DNA from 2 places in the Leclercia pneumoniae genome. Region 2 is predicted to be linked to the other one. Evidence: predicted binding sites of a transcription regulator. Region 2 holds the regulator's gene; the other holds the start of a gene.
What was found. Region 2 encodes PurR, which represses purine synthesis genes. Its sites were predicted from a motif close to CANGCAAACGTTTGCNTG; they were not measured.
Positions count from the first base shown of each region.

Region 1: a site for PurR is predicted at 3,399-3,416, ahead of epd (erythrose-4-phosphate dehydrogenase). Genes of this name have one in related genera too.

Region 1 is NZ_CP071383.1:3,533,563-3,541,674, reverse strand. Features, by position in the region: gene JZ655_RS17145 (zinc-binding dehydrogenase) at 1-1,032, shown strand, start outside; gene glpX (class II fructose-bisphosphatase) at 1,029-2,000, shown strand; gene JZ655_RS17135 (MltR family transcriptional regulator) at 2,016-2,525, shown strand; gene JZ655_RS17130 (nucleoside/nucleotide kinase family protein) at 2,522-3,232, shown strand; gene epd (erythrose-4-phosphate dehydrogenase) at 3,478-4,497, shown strand; gene pgk (phosphoglycerate kinase) at 4,547-5,710, shown strand; gene fbaA (class II fructose-bisphosphate aldolase) at 5,800-6,879, shown strand; gene JZ655_RS17110 (small-conductance mechanosensitive channel MscS) at 7,065-7,925, shown strand; gene dctP (TRAP transporter substrate-binding protein DctP) at 7,976-8,112, opposite strand, start outside.
Region 2 is NZ_CP071383.1:1,914,446-1,922,557, forward strand. Features, by position in the region: gene cfa (cyclopropane fatty acyl phospholipid synthase) at 1-910, opposite strand, end outside; gene punC (purine nucleoside transporter PunC) at 1,207-2,403, opposite strand; gene punR (DNA-binding transcriptional activator PunR) at 2,519-3,451, shown strand; gene purR (HTH-type transcriptional repressor PurR) at 3,448-4,473, opposite strand; gene cydH (cytochrome bd-I oxidase subunit CydH) at 4,770-4,859, shown strand; gene JZ655_RS09245 (MFS transporter) at 5,022-6,188, shown strand; gene sodB (superoxide dismutase [Fe]) at 6,226-6,807, opposite strand; gene JZ655_RS09255 (C40 family peptidase) at 6,930-7,721, opposite strand; gene grxD (Grx4 family monothiol glutaredoxin) at 8,057-8,112, shown strand, end outside.

The sequences.
Region 1 (8,112 bases), 1.6 Mb from region 2:
GGGAAATATAAAAAAGGACAACGTTTTGTTTTACAACCCGCCATGGGGTTACCGAGCGGTTATTCGGCCGGGTATAGCTATGAGTATTTTGGTGGCAACGCGACCTATATGATTATTCCGGAAATAGCGGTAAATCTGGGCTGCGTATTACCTTATAGCGGCTCCTATTTTGCCGCCGCATCGCTGGCGGAGCCAACCTGTTGCATTATTGGCGCCTATAAAGCGAATTACCATACCACGCAATATGTCTACGAACATCGAATGGGAATAAAGCCCGGTGGTAATCTGGCCCTACTGGCCTGTGCCGGGCCAATGGGAATTGGTGCAATAGATTACGCCATTAACGGCGGTATTCAGCCTGCTCGTATTGTGGTGGTTGATATTGATGAAACTCGCCTGGCGCAGGCCCGTAAACTATTACCCGTTGAACTGGCGGCCCAAAAGGGTATTGAGCTCATTTATATCAACACGTCGGGTATGGAAAATCCTGCGGCGGCTTTGCGCGCGCTGACTAACGATGTCGGTTTTGACGACGTCTTTGTCTATGCAGCGGTTGCGTCAGTGGTTGAGATGGCCGACGAACTGCTGGCGGAGGATGGCTGCCTTAACTTCTTCGCCGGCCCTACTGATAAAGCCTTCAAGGTTCCCTTCAACTTTTATAACGTGCATTACAACAGCACGCACGTGGTGGGCACCTCAGGCGGCTCAACCGATGATATGAAAGAAGCGATAGCGCTTAGCGCCTCAGGGAAGCTGCAACCCTCCTTTATGGTGACACATATCGGCGGGCTGGATGCGGTACCTGAAACTGTCCTCAATTTGCCCAACATTCCGGGGGGTAAAAAGCTCATCTACAACGGTGTGACCATGCCTTTGACGGCGATTGCCGATTTTGCCGAGAAAGGGAAGACCGACCCGCTGTTTAACGCGTTGGCCAGGTTGGTTGCCGAAACGCATGGCATCTGGAATGAGCAGGCAGAAAAATATCTTCTGGCGCACTTTGGCGTTGATACCGGGGAGGCATTGGCATGATGTCGCTTGCCTGGCCGCTGTTTCGCACAACGGAGCAGGCGGCGCTTGCTGCCTGGCCTCAAATCGGGTGCGGTGACAAAAATAAAATCGACGGACTGGCGGTAAGCTCAATGCGTCAGTCTCTCAACAATATGCCGATACGTGGCCGCATTGTTATTGGTGAGGGTGAAATTGACCATGCGCCAATGCTGTGGATTGGCGAAGAGGTCGGACAGGGCTGCGGGCCTCGCGTGGATATTGCGGTTGATCCTATCGAAGGCACCCGGATGGTGGCGATGGGGCAAAACAATGCCCTGGCGGTAATGGCGTTTGCGCCAGCGGGGAGTTTGCTGCATGCCCCCGATATGTATATGAAAAAGCTGGTGGTGAACCGGCTGGCGAAGGGGGCCATCGATCTCCATTTACCGCTGGTCGACAATCTACGTAACGTGGCGCAGGCGCTGGATAAACCACTGGACAAATTGCGGCTGGTCACGCTCGATAAGCCCCGAATGCGGGCGACCATTGATGAAGCAACCGCTCTTGGCGTGAAGGTCTTTGCCTTACCCGACGGAGACGTGGCGGCAAGCGTAATGACCTGTCTGCGGGATAATCAGTACGATGTGATGTATACCCTCGGTGGCGCGCCAGAAGGGGTGATCTCCGCCTGTGCGGTCGCGGCACTGGGGGGAGATATGCAGGCAGAGCTTATCGACTTTTGTCAGGCGAAAGGGGAGTCGGAAGAGAATCATCGTATCGCCGCCAGCGAACGCCTGCGCTGTGAAGCAATGGGCGTGATAATAAACCGCGTCTACTCACTGGGCGAACTCGTTGCAGGCGAGGACGTTATTTTCTCCGCCACGGGCGTGACCGGAGGCGATCTCGTCAATGGCATTCAACAGGTGACGGACGGCGTGCGCACGCAAACTTTACTCATCGGCGGCGCGGACCGGACGTGTAATATTATAGACTCTCTGCATTCATGGTGATTTATCGAGAAACGAATGACGACGCTAATCGAAGACGACGTAATTGAGCAACTGGATGCTCAGACGGATTTACTCGCGTTTATGGCAAAAGCAAATGAGATCTTGCTGCTGGGTATCAGACGTTTTCTGCCGTCGTTGTTCGTCAATAATGATGAAGAAATTGTGGAATATGCAGTGAAGCCGTTACTCGCGCAAAGCGGGCCGTTAGACGATATTACCGTGGCGCTGCGTTTGATTTTTGCCCTGGGGAAAATGGAGAAATGGTTGTATGCCGATATCACCCATTTCTCGCAGTTCTATCACTATCTTCAGGAGCAAAAAGAGATCCCGGGTTTTGCAGATGACATCACCTGGGATTTCATCAGCAACGTGAATAGCATTACCCGCAATGCCACCTTATTTAACGCCCTTGAGTCGATGAAGTTTGCTGACTTTGCCGCGTGGTCTGAAGTGCGGTTTACGGGCATGGTCAAAACGGCAATGACGCTGGCGATAACGGCAATACTTAAGGAATTAGACCCGTGAAAATTAGCCTGACGGTGAATGGATTACCGGTTGACGCTCAGTATTCAGATGATGAAATCCAAAACGTACATCTTCCCTTGCTACAGCACATAGCGAAGCGACACAGGGAGAACCCGCAATCCAGAACCGTTGTTTTCCTCAGCGCCCCCCCGGGGACAGGTAAATCGACGCTCACAACGTTCTGGGAGTACCTCTCCCGGCAAGCCCCCGACCTGCCCAGCATCCAGACGCTGCCGATGGACGGTTTCCATCACTACAACACCTGGCTGGACGCCAACCATTTACGCACGTTTAAAGGCGCTCTGGAGACCTTTAACGTTGATAAACTTGCCGCAAATTTGGCTCAGCTTCGCGAGCCAATCGCACTCTGGCCGCAGTATGACAGACAAAAACACGATCCTGTCGAAGCGGCTATTACGGTAACGGCGAGTATTGCGATCGTTGAAGGCAACTGGCTCCTGCTCGATGACGAGAAATGGAAAGCGCTGGAAGTATTTTGTGATTTATCGGTATTTATCACAGCCCCGCCATCGGCGCTGCGTGAACGGCTGGTGCAGCGCAAGATAGCAGGGGGGTTATCACCAGACGAGGCGCAGGCATTTTATCTGCGCACAGATGGGCCAAACGTCGATCGTGTGCTTAGTCAGAGTCGCCAGGCTGATGTGGTATTGCAGATGACGGCAGCAGGGGAATACAGGTTTGCCTGACTGGAATAATTGGACGCGCTTTTAACGGAGAAAATGTGACGCAAGTCAGATAAATGGCGAATCACTCCGCTGGAACGTTCCTTTTATTCCACGTTTCGCTTATTCTGGCTGAAGCGTTTCAGTCGATTATGTGTTCGACAAATGACCAATCAGTTGCAGTTTGTGACAGGCAAGCATTCCCCTCTGAGCGTCGCTGCATTACTCTGTCAGCCACCTCGAATCAAGGATAGCCTTGCAGGAGACTTATGACCGTACGCATAGCGATTAATGGCTTCGGTCGCATCGGACGCAACGTGGTTCGTGCTTTATATGAATCCGGGCGCCGTGCGGAAATCACCGTGGTGGCAATCAATGAACTGGCCGATGCTGCTGGCATGGCGCATTTGTTGAAATATGACACCAGCCATGGGCGCTTTGCCTGGGACGTTCGTCAGGAAAGAGAGCAGCTTTTTGTCGGTGACGATGCCATTCGGGTTCTGCATGAACGCAGCCTTGATGCGCTGCCCTGGCGCGAGCTGGGCATAGATGTGGTGCTCGACTGCACCGGCGTATACGGCAGCCGCGAGCATGGCGAAGCGCATCTTGCGGCGGGCGCGAAAAAGGTTCTTTTCTCTCATCCTGGCGGCAACGATCTCGATGCTACTGTGGTCTTTGGTGTGAATCACCATGAACTGCAAGCTGAACACCGCCTTGTCTCCAATGCTTCCTGCACCACCAACTGCATTATTCCGGTCATTAAACTGTTAGATGATGCGTATGGCATCGAGTCGGGTACCGTCACCACAATCCACTCTGCCATGCACGATCAGCAGGTTATTGATGCCTATCATCCTGACCTGCGACGCACGCGTGCTGCGAGCCAGTCGATTATCCCGGTCGATACCAAACTGGCCGCCGGTATTTCGCGCATTTTCCCGCAGTTTAACGACCGTTTTGAAGCCATTGCCGTGCGCGTACCGACCATCAACGTGACGGCAATTGACCTCAGCGTTACCGTGAAAAAACCGGTAAAAGCCAGTGAAGTCAACCTGTTGCTGCAAAAAGCGGCACAGCAAGCATTTCATGGTATAGTTGACTATACGGAATTACCGTTGGTCTCAATTGATTTCAACCACGATCCGCACAGTGCCATTGTCGATGGCACCCAAACGCGGGTCAGTGGAGCGCACTTAATCAAAACGCTGGTCTGGTGCGACAACGAATGGGGCTTTGCTAACCGGATGCTCGACACCACGTTAGCAATGGCCGCTAAAGGTTTCAGGTAAGGCGCGTAAAGCGCCTGCAAAACTTTAAGAATCAACGAGAGGATTCACCATGTCTGTAATTAAGATGACCGATCTGGATCTGGCTGGTAAACGCGTTTTCATCCGTGCAGATCTGAACGTACCGGTTAAAGACGGCAAAGTGACCAGTGACGCGCGTATCCGTGCTTCTCTGCCGACCATCGAACTGGCCCTGAAACAAGGCGCTAAAGTGATGGTAACTTCCCACCTGGGTCGTCCGACCGAAGGCGAGTACAACGAAGAGTTTTCTCTGCTGCCGGTTGTTAATTACCTGAAAGACAAACTGTCCAGCCCGGTGCGCCTGGTAAAAGATTACCTGGATGGCGTTGAAGTGGCTGAAGGCGAGCTGGTAGTGCTGGAAAACGTTCGCTTTAACAAAGGCGAGAAGAAAGACGACGAAGCGCTGTCCAAAAAATATGCTGCACTCTGTGACGTATTCGTTATGGATGCCTTTGGTACCGCTCACCGCGCGCAAGCCTCTACCCACGGTATCGGTAAATTCGCTGATGTCGCCTGTGCAGGCCCACTGCTGGCTGACGAACTGGAAGCACTGGGTAAAGCCCTGAAAGAACCAGCACGTCCGATGGTTGCTATCGTCGGCGGTTCTAAAGTGTCTACCAAACTGACCGTTCTGGACTCTCTGTCCAAAATCGCTGACCAGCTGATCGTTGGCGGTGGTATCGCGAACACCTTCGTCGCGGCCCAGGGCCACAACGTGGGTAAATCCCTGTACGAAGCCGATCTGGTTGATGAAGCGAAACGCCTGCTGACTACCTGCGATATCCCGGTTCCAACCGACGTTCGCGTGGCGACCGAGTTCTCTGAAACCGCGACCGCGACCCTGAAATCTGTCTCTGACATTAAAGATGAAGAGCAGATTCTGGACCTCGGCGACGTCTCTGCACAGCGTCTGGCAGAGATCCTGAAAAACGCCAAAACCATTCTGTGGAATGGCCCGGTTGGCGTGTTCGAATTCCCGAACTTCCGTAAAGGTACTGAAACCGTGGCTAACGCGATTGCTGACAGCGAAGCGTTCTCCATCGCAGGCGGTGGTGACACCCTGGCGGCAATCGACCTGTTCGGTATTTCCGACAAAATCTCCTACATCTCCACTGGCGGCGGCGCATTCCTCGAATTCGTGGAAGGCAAAGTTCTGCCGGCAGTAGCAATGCTCGAAGAGCGCGCGAAGAAGTAAGCCATTTAAGGGCAGGGTAACCTGCCCAATTATTAGCGCGCTTTAAAGCACGCATCCCTTTCCAAGGCCGAAGATACAGGACTCGCAACATGTCTAAAATTTTTGATTTCGTAAAACCTGGCGTAATCACCGGTGATGACGTTCAGAAAGTGTTCCAGGTAGCTAAAGAAAACAACTTTGCTCTGCCTGCTGTTAACTGCGTGGGTACCGACTCCATCAACGCCGTACTGGAAGCCGCTGCGAAAGTTAAAGCACCGGTTATCGTTCAGTTCTCCAACGGTGGTGCTGCGTTCATCGCAGGTAAAGGCGTGAAAACTGACGTTCCTCAGGGCGCGGCTATCCTGGGTGCTATCTCTGGTGCACACCATGTACACCAGATGGCTGAACATTACGGTGTTCCAGTCATCCTGCACACTGACCACTGCGCGAAGAAACTGCTGCCGTGGATCGATGGTCTGCTGGATGCGGGTGAAAAACACTACGCAGCTACCGGCAAGCCACTGTTCTCTTCTCACATGATCGACCTGTCTGAAGAGTCTCTGGAAGAGAACATCGAGATCTGCTCCAAATATCTGGCGCGTATGGCCAAAATGGACATGACTCTGGAAATCGAACTGGGTTGCACCGGTGGAGAAGAAGACGGCGTGGACAACAGCCACATGGACGCTTCTGCCCTGTACACTCAGCCAGAAGATGTTGATTACGCTTACACCGAGCTGAGCAAAATCAGCCCACGCTTCACTATCGCAGCGTCCTTCGGTAACGTGCACGGCGTTTACAAACCAGGTAACGTGGTTCTGACCCCGACCATCCTGCGTGATTCTCAGGAATACGTTTCTAAGAAACACAACCTGCCGCACAACAGCCTGAACTTCGTCTTCCACGGCGGTTCCGGTTCTTCTGCTCAGGAAATCAAAGATTCCGTCAGCTACGGCGTTATCAAAATGAACATCGATACCGATACCCAATGGGCAACCTGGGACGGTATCCTGCAGTACTACAAAACCAACGAAGCGTATCTGCAAGGTCAGCTGGGTAACCCGAAAGGCGAAGACCAGCCGAACAAGAAATACTACGATCCGCGCGTATGGCTGCGTGCTGCCCAGTCATCCATGGTGACGCGTCTGGAGCAGGCCTTCAAAGAGCTGAACGCGGTTGACGTTCTGTAATTTGCGCTGCTAACAGCCTCAGAAAGGCCCGCCTGTGCGGGCCTTTTTTTATGCTTTTTCAATAAGCTGTAAATCCTGATTTTGTGATCTGTTTGGCAAAACCCTGGCTTTTTGTTTACCCTTTACTCACTTGCCTGTCCCTCTGTGGGAGGGTTCTGACGTTGAATGAGCATAAGGATAGATAAATGGAAGATCTCGGTGTTGTAGATAGCATCAATAACGCTGGCTCCTGGCTGGTGCGTAACCAGGCGCTACTGCTGAGTTATGCGGTAAACATCGTTGCGGCGATTGCGATCATCATCATCGGGATGATTGTCGCACGAATCATTTCGAATGCGGTTAACCGCGTAATGCGCGCGCGTCACATTGATGCCACGGTTGCGGACTTTCTCTCCGCGCTGGTTCGTTACGGTATTATTGCCTTTACGCTGATCGCCGCGCTTGGCCGCGTGGGGGTGCAAACGGCATCGGTTATCGCCGTATTGGGTGCCGCCGGTCTGGCGATTGGCCTGGCGTTGCAGGGTTCTCTGTCGAACCTGGCGGCTGGCGTGCTGCTGGTGACCTTCCGCCCGTTCCGCTCCGGCGAGTACGTTGATCTGGGTGGGGTGGCAGGTACGGTATTGCAGGTGCAGATCTTCTCTACCACTATGCGTACCGTAGATGGCCGTATCGTGGTCATCCCGAACGGTAAAATCATCGCTAATAACATCATCAACTTCTCACGCGAACCGGTACGTCGTAACGAGTTTATTATTGGTGTCGCGTATGATTCTGATATTGATAAAGTGAAACAGCTGCTCACCAACATCATCGACTCCGACGATCGTATTCTGAACGATCGTGAAAAGACGGTGCGTCTCAACGAGCTGGGTGCCTCATCAATTAACTTTGTGGTTCGTGTCTGGAGTAACAGCAGCGATCTGCAGAGCGTTTACTGGGACGTACTGGAGCGCATCAAACGTGATTTCGATGCCAACGGTATTAGCTTCCCGTATCCGCAGATGGACGTTAACTTTAAGCGAGTGAAAGAGAACGCGAGTGAATAACTGACACCCGTTTAATGACGCCCACGCATCGCGGGGGCGTCGTTTAAAGGCTATTTTTGCAAGGCATCCTTAAGCGCTAATCCCACGGCACGCATTATCAGAGCGGCATCTTTATTGCCTTTCTCTTCCTGAATCTGGATCCATTCTGCCTGTACCTGTTGATAATTCGTGGCTTCCTGCCAACGCG
Region 2 (8,112 bases):
GCGGTTCGCTGGCAGTAGCAATCTGGCGTACAGAGGGTAAACAGCCATTCGGAAAGATGTATTTGTTGATCCAGGGATCCACCTTCAGGTCCGTTTTTTTCGAGCCGATGGTATGCAGGAGAAATAACCCGTCAGGTTTAAGGTTACGATCGACCACTTCAAAATAGGTGCGGTAGTTCTTGGGCCCCACGTGCTCGAACATCCCTACCGAAACGATGCGGTCAAACTGATCGCGCAGCTCACGGTAATCCTGCAGTAAAATCGTGACATCCAGCCCCTCGCACCGCGTCTGTGCCATTTTTTGCTGCTCGGCAGAGATAGTCACCCCCACGACGCTCACGCCATAGTGCTGCGCCATATACTGGGCCAGCCCACCCCAGCCGCAACCGATATCCAGCACCCTCATGCCGGGCTCCAGCTGCAATTTCTGGCAAATAAGCTGCAGTTTATCCTGCTGGGCTTGTTCAAGAGAGTCTGCCTCTTTCCAGTAACCGCAGGAATACTGCATAAAGGGGTCAAGCATGCGGGTAAAGAGATCGTTTCCGAGGTCGTAATGTTCCTTTCCGACGATCCAGGCGCGTTTTTTGCTTTGAAGGTTGAGCAGGCGGGCAGTGGCAATGCGCAGCGTATCTTTCAGATGACTGGGTAATTGATTTTCCAGTCCGGCGCGGAGAACGCGAGTGAAAAAGATATCCAGCCGTTCGCACTCCCACCAGCCGTCCATATAACTCTCGCCAAGACCCAGCGAACCTTCCCGCATGACACGTTTGAAAAAGTCCGGGTGTTTAACCTGAATATCAGAGGGGGCCGTGCCGTTAATCGCGATGCCCGCGCGGCTTAGCATTTCATTGACGATCCGGAACCAGTTGTCGTCCCGGATGGTGACTTCTTCTATACACGATGAACTCATAGCTTCTCCATCACTCGCTGTGATCAGAACCTTTAAACAGCGTAGACGCTCTTTTGGTTTGTGAGAAATCTCACGGCTTTCCCGCGAGGCTAGTATCCGACGTAGAACAGAGGAAGGGAGGTGACCCTTGCCGAAAGGCCTTCCATGGTGAAACGGGAGCGCTCCGGCTCCCGTTACTACATAATAAGTATCGTTATTATTAGACCGCGAACTCAGTATAGGCCTGAAAAAAGCCTCCTTCAACAGAAAGTTGTTAGCAGGCTAATAACTGATTTTTAACATAATGTCTGGCGGCACTATGCTTCTGAGGATTCTGGCTGCAGCGTTTCGTGCTGCTCTGATGCTTTTACATACTGCATCCGATAGCCCAGCCCCGCCAGCGCCACGGTGGCCAGCATCACGCTGGTGGTCGTCAGCAGCGGTGTCGCAATAAGCCAGGAGACAAGCAGGCTCGCCAGGAAACAGAGCCCCAGCTGCAATGTATTTTGCAGCGCCGCTGCGCTCCCGGTGGCCTGTGGGAAGGGACGCAACGCCTGCGCTACCACAATCGGGTAGATCGCGCCGTTAGCCACCGCCATCAGACAGAACGGGATCAGCAACTCCACGAGGTTCGCGCCGGGGATAAAACCGACCCCCCAGGTGGCAACCACACTCAGGGCATACAACACCAGCAGCCATGGCAGCATCTGATGCCCGTGCCATTTTTGCAGGGCTGCGCGGCAACCATAGCCGCCAACCAGAAAGGCGATAGTCTGCGGCACATAGCTCAGGCCAATTACGGCCGGGCTGTAACCCATTTCGTTGAGAATAAACGGCGAACCGGTCAGCCAGGCGAAGAAGCTGGCGGAGCAGGCGGCATAAATCAGCACGTTGCCACGATACGCGCGGGTGCGCAGGAGCGTAGTGAAGGTGACGGGTGCGGCGGCGCTAACATGCTGCACGCTACGGCGTTTAAGGGTGAAGGCCGGAAGCATCAACAACAGCGTAATCGCGAACAAGACGGCAAAGATGGCTTGCCAGTCAAAGTGAGCCAGTAGCCAGCTGCCCAGCAGCGGGGCGAGAGCAGGGGAGAGCCCGACCAGCGGCATAATGGTGGCAAATATACGGTTGGTACGGGACGCCGGATAGTAGTCTGTCACCAGCGCCTGCCAGGTGACCGCCGCAGCACATACGCCCACGGCCTGCACGAATCGTAATACCAGCAGCCAGGTCGCATCGCGCACCCATAGCATGCCGAGGCAGCCGACAGCGAAAATCGCTAAACCGGTCAGCAAGATTGGTTTACGACCCAAGCGATCGGAGAGCGGCCCCCAGAGCAACTGCGCAAAGGCGAAGCCGGCCAGGAACACGCTCAGGCTGGCGCTGATGGCAGCGGCTGGCGTTTGTAAATCTTCCTGCATCGCCGCAAAAGCGGGCAGGTACATATCGGTTGCAAGAAAGCCCAGCACGCTTAAGCCGCCAAGCCAGACTAAAAATCCTTTCCCGGGTGTCACGATGGTTTTCCCCATTTTGTATGCAGGTGTGGCAGCCGCTGAGTGTAGAGAGTGCAATACCGCTTGTGAAACGCTAATATTTGGCGGTTGCATTCAAAAAATTTGCAGGCAGAAAATGTGGTCAGAATATTCCCTTGAAGTCGTAGATGCGGTAGCTCGTAACGGCAGCTTTAGCGGCGCAGCGCAAGAGCTGCATCGCGTGCCTTCTGCCATCAGCTATACGGTGCGCCAGCTGGAGGAGTGGCTGGCGGTGCCGCTGTTTGAACGCCGCCACCGTGACGTGGAACTGACCCCGGCAGGGGCATGGTTTTTGAAAGAAGGGCGCTCTGTTATCAAAAAAATGCAGATCACCCGCGAGCAGTGCCAGCAGATTGCGAATGGCTGGCGCGGGCACCTCTCTATCGCCGTGGATAATATCGTCCGCCCCGAGCGTACCCGCCAGATGATCCTCGATTTTTATCGCCACTTTTCTGATGTGGAGCTGCGCGTCTCGCAGGAGGTGTTCAATGGCGTCTGGGATGCGCTGGCCGATGGCCGGGTAGAGATGGCGATCGGCGCGACTCAGGCCATCCCCGTGGGTGGGCGCTGGGCGTTTCGCGATATGGGAACCCTCAGCTGGTACTGCGTGGTGGCAAGCCACCATCCGCTGGCGGCGATGCCAGGGCCGCTCAGCGATGATACCTTGCGCAGCTGGCCCTCGCTGGTGCTGGAAGATACCTCCCGCTCATTACCCAAACGCATTACCTGGCTGCTGGATAACCAGCGGCGAATCGTTGCCCCGGACTGGGCATCCTCTGCCGATTGCCTCTCTGCCGGGCTCTGCGTGGGGATGGTTCCCGCCCATTTTGCCCGCCCCTGGATCGATGCCGGCAAATGGGTGGCGTTGCAACTTGAGAATCCCTTCCCGGATGCGGCCTGCTGCCTGACATGGCAACAGAATGACATGTCGCCTGCGCTGGCCTGGCTGCTGGATTATCTTGGGGATAGCGAAACGATGAACAGGGAGTGGTTGCGGGAGCCAGACGCGCTGGCTCCGCAGGAGGATTAACGGCGATAATCGCGGAACGGGCCGTCGGCCACCGAGCGGCGTTCAATAAGGCGGGGATGCACTTCAATTGATTGCGACTCTTCTCGCTTATTGACGATGCGATCCAGCAGCATGTTAAACGCGGTTTCACCGAGGAAATCTTTAGGCTGATGGATGGTGGTCAGAGCCGGGGTGAAGAAGCGCGCGTTGCGCACGTTATCATACCCGATCAACGAAATGTCTTGCGGCACCCGCAGTCCCATCTCGTCTGCAGCGCAGAGCGCGCCCATCGCCATCACATCTCCCCCGCAGAACACGGCGGTCGGGCGCGGAGATTGGGAGAGGATCTGCTGCATGGCACGATAGCCGGACTCGGGCTCAAAATCGCCCTGCACAATCCAGTTTTCTGGCACGGTGATCAGCGCCTCTTCCATCGCTTTCATAAACCCAGCCAGACGTCCGGCGCCGGTATTACGCTCCAGCGGGCCGGGGATAACGCCGATTTCACGGTGTCCGCGTTCAATCAGATAACGCCCCGCCATGTAACCCCCCTCGAAGGCGTTATCGATAACGGAGTCGGTAAAGTCAGCTTTCGCTTCACCCCAGTCCATCACCACCATCGGGATATTGCGATACTCTTCCAGCATCGTCAGCACGGGTTCCGGGTACTCTGAACACATCACCAGCAGACCGTCGACACGCTTTTGCGCCATCATCGATAAATAGGCCCGCTGCTTTTCCAGGTTATTCCACGCGTTGCCAAGAATCAGGGTATAGCCCTTCTGGAAGCAGTTTTTCTCCACGGCTTCGATAATCTCGGCAAAGTAGGGCGCTTCGCTACTGGTTGCTAACAAGCCGATAGATTTGGTGTGATTCACTTTCAGGCTGCGAGCGACCGCGCTCGGTGAATAGTGCAGCTCTTTGATCGCCGCCCAGACGGCATTACGCGTCTCTTCAGCGACAAAACGCGTTTTGTTAATTACATGTGATACGGTTGTAGTGGAAACGTTTGCTCGTTTCGCTACGTCTTTGATTGTTGCCATTAGATGTCACTCCAGACCATATCCTAAACTCCTGAAAAACCGAAAGGTAAACGATTGCCTTCTCTCACCCTAATTGCGCAATCTGAATTGCGGTACGCCGGGAAAACGACACAGGACGTCAGGAGGGGGTCAATGGCCGGTACGCTAATAAATTAAGCCTGGAATTTTGTCTGATCTTGACCAAAAGGGGAAGAGCAAAAACGGATATCGCACTAAATCCTGCAAGATTTTTAGCGTAAGTTGTGTAAAAATGAGCAGGCTCACTTTTCGTGGGGGGATTATAAGGAGAAAAATTGATGAATACCGATCTTAAGTTTTCGCTGACAACCACCATCATTGTTCTGGGTCTGATTGTTGCGGCAAGTTTTACCGCGATTCTGCACTGAGTGACTGGGGGGAGTATCATCTCCCTCCTGCCTTTCCTGATTGTTACCCTTCTGGCAAAAATCTTTTGCGCAATTGTTAACTTCTCATTTTTTGTGATTGATGTCATGCTTTCGCCTTCACTGTTCTGTGTCGCATCAAGACACGGTTTCTGGAGTTGACGTATGAAAATCAATTTTCCCCTGCTGGCCCTGGCGATAGGTGCCTTCGGGATTGGCACGACTGAATTCTCTCCCATGGGATTACTCCCGGTAATTGCCCGTGGCGTAGATGTCTCTATCCCGACGGCGGGGATGCTGATCAGTGCTTATGCCATCGGCGTGATGGTGGGGGCGCCGTTGATGACGCTTCTTCTCTCTCACCGCGCACGCCGCAACGCACTTATTTTCCTGATGGCAATTTTCACCGTCGGCAATGTGCTCTCTGCCGTAGCGCCGGATTACAGCACCCTGATGCTCTCGCGCATCCTGACCAGCCTTAATCATGGGGCGTTCTTCGGCCTCGGCTCGGTGGTCGCGGCCAGCGTGGTACCTAAACATAAGCAGGCCAGCGCCGTGGCGACCATGTTTATGGGTCTCACCATCGCCAATATCGGCGGCGTTCCGGCAGCTACCTGGCTGGGGGAAACCATTGGCTGGCGTATGTCTTTCTTCGCCACGGCCGGGTTAGGTATGGTGGCGATGGTCGCCCTCTACTTCTCTTTACCGAAAGGGAGCGCGGGTGAGCGTCCGGAGGTGCGTAAAGAGCTGGCGGTGTTACTGCGTCCGCAAGTGCTTTCTGCGCTGTTAACCACCGTGCTGGGTGCCGGGGCAATGTTTACCCTTTATACCTATATCTCACCGGTGTTGCGCGATATTACCCATGCGACACCCGCGTTTGTCACCGCCATGCTGGTGTTGATTGGCGTCGGATTTTCCATTGGCAACTATCTGGGCGGCAAGCTGGCGGATCGCTCGGTCACCGCCACGCTGAAAGGTTTTTTACTGCTGCTGATTGTCATCATGCTTGCCATTCCGTGGCTGGCGCGCAGTGAAATTGGTGCAGCCATCAGCATGGTGGTATGGGGCGCCGCTACCTTTGCCGTGGTGCCTCCACTGCAGATGCGGGTGATGCGGGTTGCCAGCGAAGCGCCGGGATTGTCCTCTTCGGTGAATATCGGGGCGTTTAACCTCGGGAATGCGCTTGGTGCGGCAGCGGGTGGTGCGGTCATCTCCAGCGGAATGGGCTACAGCGTGGTTCCAGTGATGGGAGCGGTGATAGCCGGTTTTGGCTTGCTTCTGGTGCTGCTGTCGGGTCGTCGTCAGCCTGAACAGGTCTGCGTTGCGGAGTAGATACTAGCGCAGAAGGGGTGACCCTTCTGCGTTTTCGTTATGCAGCGAAATTCTTCGCCACAAAGTCCCAGTTTACCAGCGCCCAGAAATGTTCCAGATAATTCGGGCGCGCGTTACGGTAGTCGATGTAATACGCATGTTCCCACACGTCCACGGTCATCAACGGGGTTGCGCTGGTGGTCAGCGGCGTGCCGGCGTTTGAGGTTGAAACGATGGCCAGTTTGCCGTCTGCCTCTTTCACAAGCCAGGTCCAGCCTGCGCCAAAGTTCTTCACCGCCGCATCGGTAAATTTTGCTTTGAAATCAGCAAAGCTGCCGAAGCTTGCAGCAATCGCCTGTGCCAGTTCACCTGTTGGTTCTCCGCCCGCATTTGGTGCCAGGCAGTGCCAGTAGAAAGTGTGGTTCCACACCTGCGCTGCGTTGTTGAAAACGCCCGCTTCGGAAGTCCGAATAATCTCTTCCAGGGATTTGCCTTCGAAAGCCGTACCCGCAATGAGATTGTTCAGGTTCGTGACATAGGTCTGATGATGTTTACCGTAATGGTATTCGAGGGTTTCTGCCGAAATATGAGGTTCCAGCGCCATTTTTTCGTATGGTAATGCAGGTAATTCGAACGACATTGCTTCACTCCTTATTTTATTTGCGCACCCAATAACCTTATTGAGTGTAGGGTTAGGGTAGCAAATAGCGGAGTGGGGTTAAAGCGTTGTAAATCCCGCTGCAGTTGCAGCGGGGTGGGGCGTTAACGAATGGTTTTCGGGGTCATGACGCGGCGGGCACCCACATAATGGCGTTGCCAGTAATCTTCACTCAGGGAGGTGATCTGAATATCCTGACCTGTACGTGGAGACTGAATAAACTTCCCATTGCCCACATACACCCCCACGTGATCGGCGGTACCGCGACCCTGAGTGCGGAAGAAGACCAGGTCCCCGCTCTCCAGTTCGCCGCGATTGACCGGCGAGGCATCGCGCAGGTGGTACATCTCATTGGCGGTACGTGGAATACGGAACTTCACCAGATCTTTATAGGCATACCAGACCAGACCGCTGCAATCGAAACCGGTACGTGGCGAGTTGCCACCCCAGCGATAAGGTTTACCAATCTGGCCCATCAGTTTATTCATTGCCGTCTTTTGCGCTTTCTGCATCCGCACTTTATGCGCCTCGGCAAGCGTCGTGGGCTTGCTGGTTTTGACGCAGCGGGTTTTATGGCCTTTTCGGACGGTGCATTTTTCAGTCACCACGCGAGAAGCGGTTTTGGGCGCGGTGCGGGAAGAGGTTTTACTTTTTTTACTGGAGGAGGCGGTCTGCGTTTTTGCGAGGTTTTTTTTGCTACTGCTCTTTTTACTGCTCTCTTTCTTCGTGGTTTTTTTGCTGCTGCTCTTTTTCTTGGGTTCCGTCACTTTCACCAGATGTTTTTTTTGCACGGCCGAGGTCCGCGCCTGCTCTGAGGCGGTCGCCGTTGAGGTGAAAGTCAGTGTCGTAAACAGCAAAGCACAGAGCGTGATCGAGATTTTATTTATCCGCGCCACTGGGCAATCCCCTAATAATTCCGGGCAACAATAATACCCGCGTGTGATTTACAAAGCCCGTCGATTCTAATCCATAAAAAGGGACAAAGTTAATAAACTTTCACCGCTAAAACGACGTTTCGTTAGCGAGCGCAAAAAAAATCACCATAAAGTGAGCGTATTGTACATTCGCTGAACAAAACCCTGGACAGAACAGGGTTTTGTTACTTTTAGAATGCAGCTTTATCGGTAGCGCGATACAATAGATAACGTGACGAAAATGTTATTTTCCGTTGTCGTTCTGAAACGCTACAATGACAGACGATTGCCGTAACAGAAGTTAAAGGAAGCAAGACATGAGCACCACTATTGAAAAAATTCAGCAGCAAATCGCTGAAAACCCGATTCTCCT